Regions from separate parts of the Vibrio sp. THAF190c genome, predicted to be linked through region 3. Evidence: riboswitches for the same ligand, from Rfam matches in the RefSeq annotation. Region 3 holds a riboswitch; each other region holds the start of a gene.

Region 1 (4,235 bases), on a different replicon from region 3:
CCTTTATGGGTGGTGCAGCGGTGTTAGCTCGTCAATTAGGTCACAAAGTGACAGGTTGTGATGCCAATATTTACCCGCCAATGAGCACACTATTAGAGTCGCAAGGCATCGAAATCATTGAAGGTTTTGACCCAAGCCAACTAGAGCCAAGGCCTGATCTGGTGGTGATTGGCAATGCGATGAGCCGTGGCAATCCCTGTGTTGAATATGTACTAGATAACAACCTCAAATACACCTCGGGACCTCAATGGCTACAAGAGTTCCTACTGCATGACCGCTGGGTTCTAGCGGTGTCTGGGACTCATGGTAAAACCACAACGGCTAGCATGCTGGCATGGATCTTAGAGGATTGTGGTTATGCGCCGGGCTTCTTAGTCGGCGGGGTGTTGGGCAACTTTGGTATCTCTGCTCGATTGGGTGAGAGTATGTTCTTTGTTGTTGAAGCTGACGAGTATGACAGTGCTTTTTTTGATAAGCGTTCTAAGTTTGTTCACTACCATCCTCGCACTTTGGTGATGAACAATCTTGAGTTTGATCATGCGGATATTTTCGACGATCTTGAAGCGATTAAGCGCCAGTTCCACCACCTGATTCGTACTGTTCCAGGCAATGGGCGAATTTTCGCTCCTCAGCAAGACCGTGCTCTTGAGGATGTATTGTCTCGCGGCTGTTGGAGTGAAACGGAATTTGCTGGTGAAGAGGCGGATTGGCGTGCGGAAAAGCTAGTCAAAGATGGCTCGCAGTTTAACGTGTTCTTCCAAGGTGAGTGTGTCGGAAAGGTTGATTGGCCGCTGGTGGGTGATCATAACGTCAATAATGCCTTGATGGCGATCGCAGCTGCAAGACATGTTGGTGTGACTCCAGATCTAGCATGTGAGTCTTTGGCGAAGTTTATCAATACCAAGCGTCGTTTAGAGCTAAAAGGGGAAGTTGCTGGAGTAACGGTGTACGACGATTTTGCGCATCACCCAACTGCAATTGAACTAACTTTGGGTGGCTTACGTAATAAGGTCGGCAATAACAAAATTATCGCCGTATTAGAGCCTCGCTCTGCTACGATGAAACGAGGCGTTCACAAAGAAACCCTTGCCGATTCATTAAAACAAGCAGACAGCACTTTCTTATTCCAACCAGACAACATCGATTGGTCGGTTAAAGATGTCGCAGAAGCCTGTCATCAGCCCGCTGTTGTCAGTGACAACCTAGATGCCTTAGTCGCAAGTATTGTTGAGCAAGCGCAACCTGGTGACCAAATTTTGGTGATGAGCAATGGTGGTTTTGGTGGTATTCATCAGAAATTACTTGATGGATTGGCGGCCAAAGGTTAAATACACGCGTTCTAATCGATTTAAGAAGTACAAGAGATCATGACCAAACAGAGTAAAGCGATTACCCTCGCATTCACTGGCGCTTCTGGTGCCCCATATGGTTTGCGCTTACTAGAGTGCCTACTCGCCGCTGACTATCAGGTGTACCTGTTGATATCGTCAGCCGCCAGAGTGGTACTTGCAACTGAACATGATCTCAAACTGCCTTCTGGTCCCGATGCGGCCAAAGCAGCATTGGTTAAACACCTAAATTGCGACCCTGAGCGTTTGGTTGTGTGTGGTAAAGACGATTGGTTCTCTCCTGTTGCTTCAGGTTCTGCTGCACCGAAGCAGATGGTGGTTTGTCCATGTTCGGCAGGGAGTGTTGCATCGATTGCCCATGGTATGTCTGACAACTTGATTGAACGCGCTGCAGATGTCGTCATGAAAGAGCGCGGCCAACTACTGTTAGTGGTTCGAGAGACGCCATTCTCGACGCTACACTTGGAAAACATGCACAAACTCTCGACTATGGGAGTGACCATCATGCCCGCCGCTCCTGGTTTCTATCATCAGCCCAAATCGATCGATGACCTCGTCGATTTCATGGTGGCTCGTATTCTTGACCACCTAGGTATCGAGCAAGGTTTAGTACCAAGATGGGGCTACGATCAGCGCCATTAAGGCGAACTTTGTAGCTTATTGGTTAAAATACAATTACAATTCTGCTCACTCATCGGGGAGCTAAACATTCAAATTATGAATGGCGGCTGAGATCAAGTATCAACTTGGGACCCGTAAACCTGAACCAGATAATGCTGGCGTAGGAATTGAGTTAGGCAGTACTTTTCCATTGTCCTCCCTCAAGCCTGTGCCGCTCAGACCATGGAGAGCGTCCAGTGAAATTTGCATTAACCACTCTTGCTGTTACTACAGCAGCTTCTTTTTCCGCACTAGCGTCCGATAATACTCTAACTGTTTATACCTATGACTCTTTCGCTGCAGACTGGGGCCCGCGTCCTGCTGTCGAGAAAGCATTTGAAGAGAAATGTGGTTGTGACTTGAACTTTGTTGCGCTGGAAGACGGTGTTTCAATTCTTAACCGCTTGCGTCTAGAGGGTGGCAATAGCAAAGCCGATGTTGTGCTTGGTCTTGACCAAAATCTAATGGCGGAAGCTAAGAAAACAGGCCTACTATCTGAACACAACGTCGATACTTCTTCTGTTGTGCTACCTAATGGCTGGGACGACAGCACCTTTGTTCCTTATGATTTCGGTTACTTCTCATTTATCTACAACACAGAAAAGCTATCAAACCCACCTAAGAGCTTGAAAGAGTTGGTTGAGCAGCGTGATGATCTCAAGGTGATTTACCAAGATCCTCGTACTTCAACACCAGGCCAAGGTCTGATGCTGTGGATGAAGTCGGTTTATGGCGACGATGCAACTCAAGCGTGGAAACAGCTTTCCAAGAAAACCGTTACTGTCACCAAAGGCTGGTCTGAGGCTTACTCAATGTTCCTTGAGGGCGAGTCAGATATGGTGCTTTCATACACGACCTCACCGGCTTACCACATCATCGCTGAAAGCGACACTAAGTACGCGTCTGCTGACTTTGCTGAAGGTCATTACACGCAAGTGGAAGTGGCAGCAAAAGTGAAAGGCAGCGATAATGAGAAGCTAGCAGATGAGTTTATGGCATTCATTCTAAGTGACGAATTCCAATCGGCGATGCCAACGGGCAACTGGATGTACCCAGTGACGGATGTCGAGCTACCAAAAGGCTTTGAGCAACTGACGATGCCTAAGAAATCTCTGAGCTTTACTTCTGAAGAAGTGGCTGAGAAGCGTAAGCCATGGATTCGTGAGTGGCAAAACGCCCTGACTTTTTAATTGAGTGCCCAACGTAGGGCATTAAGCCTCTATCTCAATTAGGGGCTAAACATCGAGACAATCACTCTTTATGTTAAAGAATACACCTAAGGTGGGTATCTGGGTCGCATTGACCATTACTGCCTTTGTGGTTTCATCGGTAGGGGCATTGCTTAGCAATGCCCCTTCTCTTGATATCAGCCAAGTATGGTCTGATCCGTACTATTGGCACGTTACCAAATTCAGTTTTTACCAAGCGACGCTATCCATGTTATTGAGCGTCGTATTTGCAGTTCCTGTGGCTCATGCCTTATCTCGCCGCCAGTTCCCAGGGCGTTCTCTGCTGCTAAGACTTTTTGCTTCCACCTTGGTTCTGCCCGTGTTGGTCGGTGTCTTTGGTATCTTAGCTATCTATGGCAATAGTGGTTGGCTGGCAAAACTGCTTCAAGCTATTGATGTAGAGCTACCATTCTCCATTTATGGATTGAATGGCATTTTGCTTGCGCATGTCTTTTTCAATTTGCCCTATGCAAGTCGATTGTTGTTACAAGCATTGGATACGGTTCCGGTGGAGCAACACAAGCTATGTGCACACCTTGGAATGAGTCACTGGGATAAATTTAAGTGGGTTGAATGGCCACGTCTTAAGCAACAGTTACCGCATGTGTGTGGTTTAGTCTTTATGCTCTGCTTTACCAGTTTTGCGACTGTGATGGCATTGGGAGGCGGTCCTAAGTCGACAACTATCGAGCTTGCTATCTATCAAGCGATTAAATTTGATTTTGATCTTCAAGCTGGTGCTCTATTAGCGATCTGGCAGATGCTACTGTGTGGTGTATTAGCGGTGAGTATTCAACGCCTTTCTAAGCCTGTTTCTGTAAGCGTTGGTCAACTGTCTGAAGCTAAGTTTTTGGTTAAGGACACCTATAGGTCAAAAGCTTGGGATAGCTTTTGGATCATCGTAGCCTCATTACTGGTTTTACCGCCACTGTTGATGGTCATTGTGGGTGGTTTAAACAGTGAAGCGATGGCGGTGTTAACCAGTGAACCGTTTTGG
Region 2 (4,235 bases), on a different replicon from region 3:
TTCGCTGCCGTCAAGGTGAGAAGGTTGTTATCCGTTTTACCAATAAGCTCGCAGAGCCAACCACAATCCACTGGCACGGCTTACGAATCCCGATCGAAATGGATGGCGTGCCGTTCCTAAGTCAGCCTCCAATCATGCCTGGAGAGACCTTTGTTTATGAGTTTATTCCACCAGATGCGGGCACCTTCTGGTATCACCCACATATGAATAGCGTTAAACAGTTAGGAATGGGGTTAGTAGGGCTGATCATTGTTGAAGAGTCTCAGCCCGTTGCTTTTGATGAAGAGTTACCACTGATGCTTAAACATTGGCATCTTGATAAGCAAGGGCAGTGGAAGGACCTGATGATCCCACGAATGAGTGCTCGTATGGGCACCCCTGGGGAGTGGAGTAGTGTGAATGGTGTTCATGAGCCGAACTACCAAATTAAGCAACATGCCACAACACGCCTGCGAATCGCTAATGTCGACAATACGATTACCTATCCTATTGCGGTAGAGGGTGTGGAGGCTTGGGTTATTGCTATCGATGGCAACCCTGTCAAAACGCCTTATCGATTGACACAACATAAGATTGGTCCGGGAATGCGAGTGGATATTGGATTTGTGGCTCCGACTAAAGGTACCACTATAAATGTCTTGCAGATGAAAGGACGTTTTCCATTTTCATTATGTTCATTAGAAGTCGTGGACTCGAACTTACCATCTGAGCAGACATTACCTTCTTTACCACTCAACCCGGTTCCTAATCTAGACCTCGAGAATGCCACTGAAATCGATTTTCTGTTTGAGTGGGAAGGAGCGATCAGTCCGACAGGAAAAGATGGCAAGTCGATGCCTAAATTCTGGCTGACGAACAAGCGCGCATGGGAAGGGATGAGTAAGGATAATATTCCTGAGCCACTTGCGACGTTAGAGTTAGGAAAGACATACATTTTCGATCTCAAGAACGTGACTCAGTATCACCACCCGATCCATATTCATGGTCATACCTTTACCGTACTTGAATTGGATGGGAAAAAAGTCGAAGAGCCATTCCATACAGATACTGTTCTGCTTGGTAAGAATGGCAGCGCTAAGGCAGCGTTTGTTGCTGATAACCCAGGCCGTTGGATGTATCACTGCCATGTCATTGAACATATGAAGACAGGTTTAATGGGTTACATTGAGGTAAAGTGACTCCTGTAACTTTTTAATCTTAAAGTTTATCCAAGTAATTTATTCACTAAATTATCTCGAAAAAAAATCGAGTGAGGCTAGAATATCCTTAAGTCTTATGTGGGGGAATTATGGGTCAGTTTTCAATTTTGGGGTTTATTGCCATTGGCGGTGCATTTGGTGCGTGTTCTCGTTACCTAATATCTGAGTTGTGTGTCGTGCTACTAGGGCGTGGTTTTCCATACGGCACCCTGACGGTAAATGTCGTCGGTTCATTTATTATGGGTCTGCTGATCGCTGCATTCGAAAATGAGATGCTAGCAACTGAACCGTGGCGTCAGATCATTGGGTTAGGCTTTCTAGGTGCATTAACAACGTTCTCCACTTTCTCTATGGATAACGTGTTATTGATGCAGCAGGGCGCTTTTTTTAAGATGGGACTCAATGTTCTTTTGAATGTGGTATTGAGTATTTCGGCAGCTTGGATTGGCTTTCAGTTGCTAATTAAGAGTTAGTTTTCCAGATTCGTATTTAAATCACACAGGTCGGCTTGGTTTAACCAAGCCGATTTTATATACTGAATTCACTTGTCGGAGTGCCATAAGGCTGAGACCGTTCATTCGGGATCCGTTGAACCTGATCAGGTTAATACCTGCGAAGGGAACAAGAGAAGATATCCTTGCTGGAATTCTCTCTAGCAGACCTATCAATAAGCTAAGCAATAGACCGTTTTTACCTGCCTTAGGTATGTCTATGCTCAGCTCCTCTTGTCGCATCTTTCCGCCAAGCATTTTTATCCGAATTTATTATCTAGAATAACGAAGCAAGGAAAAATGCTATGTCGAATCGCAAGCAAGCGAGACTGGAAGCAAAACAGTTTATAGAAACTCTCTCGGTACAGCCGTACCCAAATTCAACCAAGGTTTACGTAGAAGGCTCTCGTGCCGATATTCGTGTCCCTATGCGCGAGATCTCTTTAGCCGATAGCCTAATAGGTGGCACCAAAGAGGCGCCAATCTTTGAGCCTAATGAGCCTATTCGCGTTTATGACACTTCGGGTGTGTACACTGACCCAGAACACGAAATCGATCTTTACAATGGCTTACCGAAGCTCCGAGAGGGTTGGATTGAAGAACGAGCTGATACTGAACTACTTGATGATGTGAGTTCGGTTTACACCAAAGAACGCCTAGAAGATGAGACCTTAGATGAGCTTCGCTACGGCAATCTACCACGTATTCGACGTGCTAAAGATGGTCAGTGTGTAACTCAAATGCATTATGCTCGTCAGGGCATCATTACTCCAGAAATGGAATACATTGCTCTGCGTGAGAACATGGGCAGAGCTCAGTACCGTGATGAAGTATTAACTCAGCAACATCCAGGACAGAGCTTTGGGGCTAATCTGCCTAAAGACATCACTCCTGAATTCGTTCGTAAAGAGGTCGCTGAAGGCCGCGCAATTATCCCTTCCAATATTAATCACCCAGAATCTGAGCCAATGATTATTGGTCGAAACTTCCTGATAAAGGTCAATGCAAACATCGGTAACTCTTCCGTGTCATCTTCTATTGAGGAAGAGGTTGAGAAGCTAGTATGGGCAACTCGCTGGGGTGGCGATACCGTAATGGATCTCTCTACTGGACGAAATATTCATGAGACGCGCGAATGGATACTGCGTAATAGCCCAGTGCCGATCGGTACGGTTCCTATGTATCAAGCACTAGAGAAGGTTAATGGTGTTGCTGAGAATCTAAACTGGGAAGTGATGCGAGATACTCTGATTGAACAAGCTGAGCAGGGTGTTGACTACTTTACGATTCATGCTGGTTTATTACTTCGTTACGTACCTATGACTGCCAAGCGCGTAACGGGTATCGTCTCGCGAGGCGGTTCAATCATCGCTAAATGGTGCTTGGCTCATCATAAAGAAAGCTTCCTATACACCAACTTCAGAGAGATCTGTGAGATCTGTGCTAAGTACGATGTTGCTCTATCGCTAGGTGATGGCTTGCGTCCGGGTTCAGTTGCTGATGCTAATGATGAAGCTCAATTTGCTGAACTTCGCACGTTGGGTGAGCTGACCAAGATCGCTTGGGAATATGATGTTCAGGTAATCATTGAAGGGCCGGGCCATGTACCAATGCATATGATCAAAGAGAACATGGACGAGCAGTTAGAGCACTGCCATGAAGCGCCGTTTTATACTCTAGGTCCATTGACGACAGATATTGCACCAGGATATGACCATATTACCTCGGGTATTGGTGCCGCCATGATTGGTTGGTACGGCTGTGCCATGCTCTGTTATGTGACACCAAAAGAGCATCTTGGTTTACCAAATAAAGAAGACGTTAAAACCGGTCTGATTACCTATAAGCTTGCTGCTCATGCTGGTGATCTCGCTAAAGGCCACCCAGGTGCACAAGTACGTGATAACGCTTTGTCAAAAGCGCGCTTTGAGTTCCGTTGGGAAGACCAATTCAACCTTTCTCTCGATCCTGAAACGGCGCGAGCTTTCCATGATGAGACCTTGCCACAAGAGTCAGGTAAGGTTGCCCATTTCTGCTCTATGTGTGGACCTAAATTCTGTTCGATGAAGATCTCGCAAGAGGTACGCGAATATGCCAAAGATACAGAGCAGGTTGCTGCTGACCAAGCGATATCGATCAAGATGCTGGATGACCCATTAGAGGGGATGCGTCAAAAATCGCAAGAGTTCCGTGAAACAGGGTCTGAGCTCTATCATCCAGCCGCTAGTGCAGAGGTTGCCGATTAATGAACAAAATCCTTATTCCGTCATCATTGATTGAGCTAACTGGCTTAGTTCAGCAATGTTTGTTGTTGGCGAAAGAGCAGGGTTTTACTATCGAAAACGTTGAGTTGGGTGTGAGCCCAACTCAATCGATACAGCTCATTCATGACCAACACACTACTAGCTTTTCAACTGACATTGTCTCTGATGTTGAGGCTTCTAGCGCCTTAGATTACACGCTCTACTATCATTCTAGGCTGAGTGTTGGAGAGTGTCGTCATCAGGAGTCAACCGACATATTCATTGGTATTCCAGATAGAGAC
Region 3 (4,235 bases):
TTGCACTGGTGGACGAAGTCACGATTATCATAACCGCGATTGTTGTGTCAGCTGTCATCATGGTGCTACTAGCAGAGGCTATTCAAACCACCATCACCAAACACCCCGGCTTGAAGCTACTGGCACTGCTTTTCTTAGTGATGCTTGGTGTCGTTCTTATGTTGGAAGGAGTAGGGATCGAGCTGGATAAGAGCTACATCTATGTCGTACTCGCTTTTGGTTTGCTACAGGAAGTTTTGCATATCATTTTGAACAAGCAGAACTCTACAACTCCACCGACACCGGAGGGAGGTGCACCGATTGGCTTAAGGCTCTCTAAGCCTAATCGTGGGAGCAGCAATGACAGCGGTTATATAGTTGATGTTGATGCAGTCGGTGATGTTCGAAGTATTTCTCGAACTAAAGTTCACCCATATAGCCGCCCAATGACTGGCGCACAATATGTTGAAGAGCTTGATTCACTGTGGTCAGAGCCAGTGGTTTACATCTCTCACAGACTAAAGCCTGCCGTATTGGATCGCGTGGGTTAAGGTTGTCAAATAAAGCCGAAATACCATGGATGGTTACATTTACGTACAGGTTCACTTCAACTGATTACAGATCTTTCCATCAACGAACAGCGTCATGCTTATAAACTTTGGACACACTGCCCCATAATGAAAAACGAACTGCCTATCGCAACCGCCCAACAGACCGAGCGCATAACACCAATATTGACCAGATACAGAATGTGGTAAGCCACTCGAAAACCGATATGGAGAATTGCAAACAACTGCACGCTCTCGTCGACAGTATTCGTTGCTACGGCAAGAAGTATCGCTGCTGAAAATACGATGAGAGACTCAAACGCATTTTGGTGCGCGGCAAGTGCTCTAGCTCCAAACCCTTGCAATTTCGCCTGTTGCTCACGTGGATGATTGTTGTCGTAGCCACCCAGTTTGTTCATGGCGATAGCCACCGGGATTTTCGCTAGATAGGGAAGTAGGGCAGCTGCAATTAAGCAATAAATCAGAGTATTCAATCTACCGTCCTTGTATTGGGTATTCAGTCTTAAGTCAGATAAATCAGTGTGCGAAAGCTATAGTCTAGTCGGTTTGTAGGTTGTGTGTCTCAGTTAAACTGACTGCGACTGGTATCTGTGTTTTACGTAGAACCAAATTAGAGTAAAGCTCACCCCGAGCGAGACGAGTATTGTGAGTAGCGTTTGCAGTGTATTAGCCAGCGTCACTTCTGCTCCTAGGATGAAGTTCGTCGCCATCAACAGCAACCCAGCGATTAAAAAGGATCTAACAGTCGACGTTATAACAAAACGAGTGAACCCTTGCTCACGCAGTTTAATCCATATATTGGCACTTCTAATTTCCATTCTATATCCACCGCTTAGTCATCAGTACATATCTTTACTTAACAAATGCTTATACTCTAGATGCAATGTATTATCAATTGTGTTTATAAAACGTTTTATAGATATATAACTATGTTCAATGGTTTGTAGAGTTCAGCTCGCTTTACTCTGGAGCGTAATGCAGCAGTTAGGTTAGGTAAACTATTTTGGACAATTTGCGGCGGTACCACTCTTTAATTGGATGTTTTTCAATCCCCAAAAACTGTCGAGTTTGTGGACGAAAACGCTTTCGTTCACGCTTTAGTCAATAATAATCTGCAAAATTATTACCTCACTCTCAAGAGTGCTGTTAGTATGGATGCAAATAGTCGGGGGGCAATTACACCGTGTTGTATTTGCTGAGATCGAATTTCGAGACCCGTTGAACCTGATTCAGTTAGTACTGGCGTAGGGAACTATTGATACTAAAACCTATGCGGTACCGACTTTCATTCCATCGATTTTTCGATCTCTGGTGCCAGCTATCTCGGTTTTAGTTCAGTTCTCCTACGTCTTTTAGATGGTAGGAGCGACCATGACACAGCATTCCAGCACGCAAATCGACACTCAGTCCATTTCTTCAAGCACTCCGATTGTGTTAACCATTGCGGGTTCAGACAGTGGCGGCGGCGCAGGTATTCAAGCCGATATCAAAGCCATGTCTGCGACAGGTAGTTTTGCGTGTTCAGTGATCACCGCGATCACGTCGCAAAATACACAAGGCGTTTCAGCCATCTTTCCAATTCCATTAGATCATGTTGCAAGCCAGCTTGATGCGGTATTCAGCGACCTGAATGTTGTCGCAGTTAAAGTCGGCATGTTGGCAGATTCAAACATCATCAAGGTTGTAGCGGATAAGATTAAGCAATATCAACCTAAACACCTAGTTATTGACCCGGTAATGGTTGCGACCAGTGGCGACTTGTTGCTTGAGCAGTCAGCCATCAGCACCTTGAAAGAAGCACTTATTCCACTTGCAGACATCATTACACCTAACTTGCCGGAAGGCGCTGCATTGACAGGGAAACCTGTTCCTGCAAGCGAAGCCGACATGCAAGACATGGTTGAAGAGCTGCGATCGTTGGGTGCGAAAGCTGTGCTGTTGAAAGGTGGACACTTAGAGCAAGACGAAAACAGCAATGACCTTTTGATTTTGCCAGCAAGCACTGCACTTATCAGCGCAAAACGCTTCCCAACTAAGAACACTCACGGCACGGGCTGCACGCTCTCTTCTGCTATCGCCTCTTACCTTGCACAGGGTAATGAGCTGACTCAATCCGTTGAGCTTGGTAAGCGCTATATATCGGAAGCGATTGCCCACGCAGATCAATTAAATGTCGGTCAAGGGCACGGACCTGTGAATCACTTCTACGCAGGTCATGCTGATGTCCGCTAAATCTCTTGGCGTTGAAATCACCAGCGCCAGCATTCGTTATCTCGATAACCAACAGTCGACGTTGCAAGGCCTGAGCTTATCGATTCCTGCATCTCAATGGACCGTTTTATTGGGCAGAAGTGGCTGCGGGAAAACGACCATTTTACGTTATCTCGCTGGTCTATTGGGTGAGAGCATCGAGTGGCAAGGTGTCGTGAAGACGAGTGATGGTCAATCGCTAGAGGGCAAAGTTGCCTACATGGCACAGCAAGATCTGCTGCTGCCTTGGTTATCGGTGATTGATAACGTATGTCTAAGCCAGCGCTTTGCTGGGAAAGACACCCAACGCTTGGAAAGTGTTTCGAGCGATGTAGACAACCACGCAAGAGCTTTGTCTTTGCTGAAATCGGTTGGGCTTGCTGATTATGCTCATGCTATGCCGCAACAACTGTCTGGTGGCATGCGTCAACGTGTTGCGTTAGCGCGAACGCTTATGCAAGACAAACCTATCGTATTGATGGATGAGCCTTTCTCCGCGTTAGATGCGGTAACAAGGCACAAACTGCAAACCTTAGCGGCTCACTTGCTGCAAGATAAGACCGTGGTCTTAATTACTCATGATCCACAAGAAGCGGTGCGCTTGGCACACAACCTTTACGTGTTGCAAGGTTCACCCGCATCTGCTCAATCACTGCAAGTTCCGACAACATTACCCCCAAGAACCATAGATGGTCAGTGCGCGAGCATTCAGCAGAAAATATTAGAGCAGTTGGAGCAAGACTATGCATAGTTCCGAAGCGCTAACCAAGCCTCAATCGGTATCGAACCATAAGGATCGCTCTATGAGCCCGTTACTGCGTGTCGTGATAAGCACCGCAATTATTCTGGGTCTGTGGCAGTTGGTGGTTGTGGTATTTGAAATGCCTAGCTTTATTCTGCCAGCTCCGATGGAAGTGTTTAACAAGCTGATTGAACGCTATGACGTGTTGTTGAAGCACACATGGGTTACTGCTCAAGAGATCCTGCTGGGGCTGCTACTTGGCTTATCGATGGGATTGTTCTTCGCACTGCAAATGTTGCTATTCGAACCGCTCAAACGTTGGTTGCTGCCTATTCTTATCGCGAGTCAGGCTGTTCCTGTCTTTGCAATCGCTCCGGTTCTGATGCTGTGGCTTGGCTACGGTATCGCCTCCAAGGTTGTGATGGCAGCGATCATTATTTTCTTCCCAGTGACTACGTGCTGCTACGACGGACTGCGCAATACCCCGCGTGGCTATCTCGATCTGGCTCAAACTATGGGCGCCACTAAATGGCAAAGGTTACGTCATATTCAGCTGTCAGCGGCACTGCCGACTTTGGCATCAGGTGTGCGTGTGGCTGTAGTGATTGCACCAATTGGTGCGGTTGTCGGTGAGTGGGTGGGTTCAAGTGAAGGGCTTGGCTACCTGATGCTACAAGCTAACGCTCGAATGATTA

The links. A riboswitch is a leader RNA that binds a small molecule or an ion and turns the genes downstream of it on or off. The one in region 3 is predicted to bind thiamine pyrophosphate.
Region 1: it holds a riboswitch for thiamine pyrophosphate, as region 3 does, so the genes downstream of both, thiB (thiamine ABC transporter substrate binding subunit) here and thiD (bifunctional hydroxymethylpyrimidine kinase/phosphomethylpyrimidine kinase) in region 3, are expected to answer to the same signal.
Region 2: it holds a riboswitch for thiamine pyrophosphate, as region 3 does, so the genes downstream of both, thiC (phosphomethylpyrimidine synthase ThiC) here and thiD (bifunctional hydroxymethylpyrimidine kinase/phosphomethylpyrimidine kinase) in region 3, are expected to answer to the same signal.

Annotation. Positions count from the first base shown of each region.
Region 1 is NZ_CP045338.1:2,915,971-2,920,205, reverse strand. It holds gene mpl (UDP-N-acetylmuramate:L-alanyl-gamma-D-glutamyl-meso-diaminopimelate ligase) at 1-1,328, shown strand, start outside; gene FIV04_RS13140 (flavin prenyltransferase UbiX) at 1,368-1,991, shown strand; TPP riboswitch at 2,035-2,154, shown strand; gene thiB (thiamine ABC transporter substrate binding subunit) at 2,207-3,199, shown strand; gene thiP (thiamine/thiamine pyrophosphate ABC transporter permease ThiP) at 3,270-4,235, shown strand, end outside.
Region 2 is NZ_CP045338.1:3,234,611-3,238,845, reverse strand. It holds gene FIV04_RS14700 (multicopper oxidase family protein) at 1-1,178, shown strand, start outside; gene crcB (fluoride efflux transporter CrcB) at 1,289-1,672, shown strand; TPP riboswitch at 1,739-1,837, shown strand; gene thiC (phosphomethylpyrimidine synthase ThiC) at 1,996-3,936, shown strand; gene FIV04_RS14685 (thiamine phosphate synthase) at 3,936-4,235, shown strand, end outside.
Region 3 is NZ_CP045339.1:243,164-247,398, reverse strand. It holds gene FIV04_RS16155 (TerC family protein) at 1-530, shown strand, start outside; gene FIV04_RS16150 (MAPEG family protein) at 629-1,021, opposite strand; gene FIV04_RS16145 (hypothetical protein) at 1,115-1,366, opposite strand; TPP riboswitch at 1,705-1,816, shown strand; gene thiD (bifunctional hydroxymethylpyrimidine kinase/phosphomethylpyrimidine kinase) at 1,920-2,780, shown strand; gene FIV04_RS16135 (ABC transporter ATP-binding protein) at 2,770-3,549, shown strand; gene FIV04_RS16130 (ABC transporter permease) at 3,542-4,235, shown strand, end outside.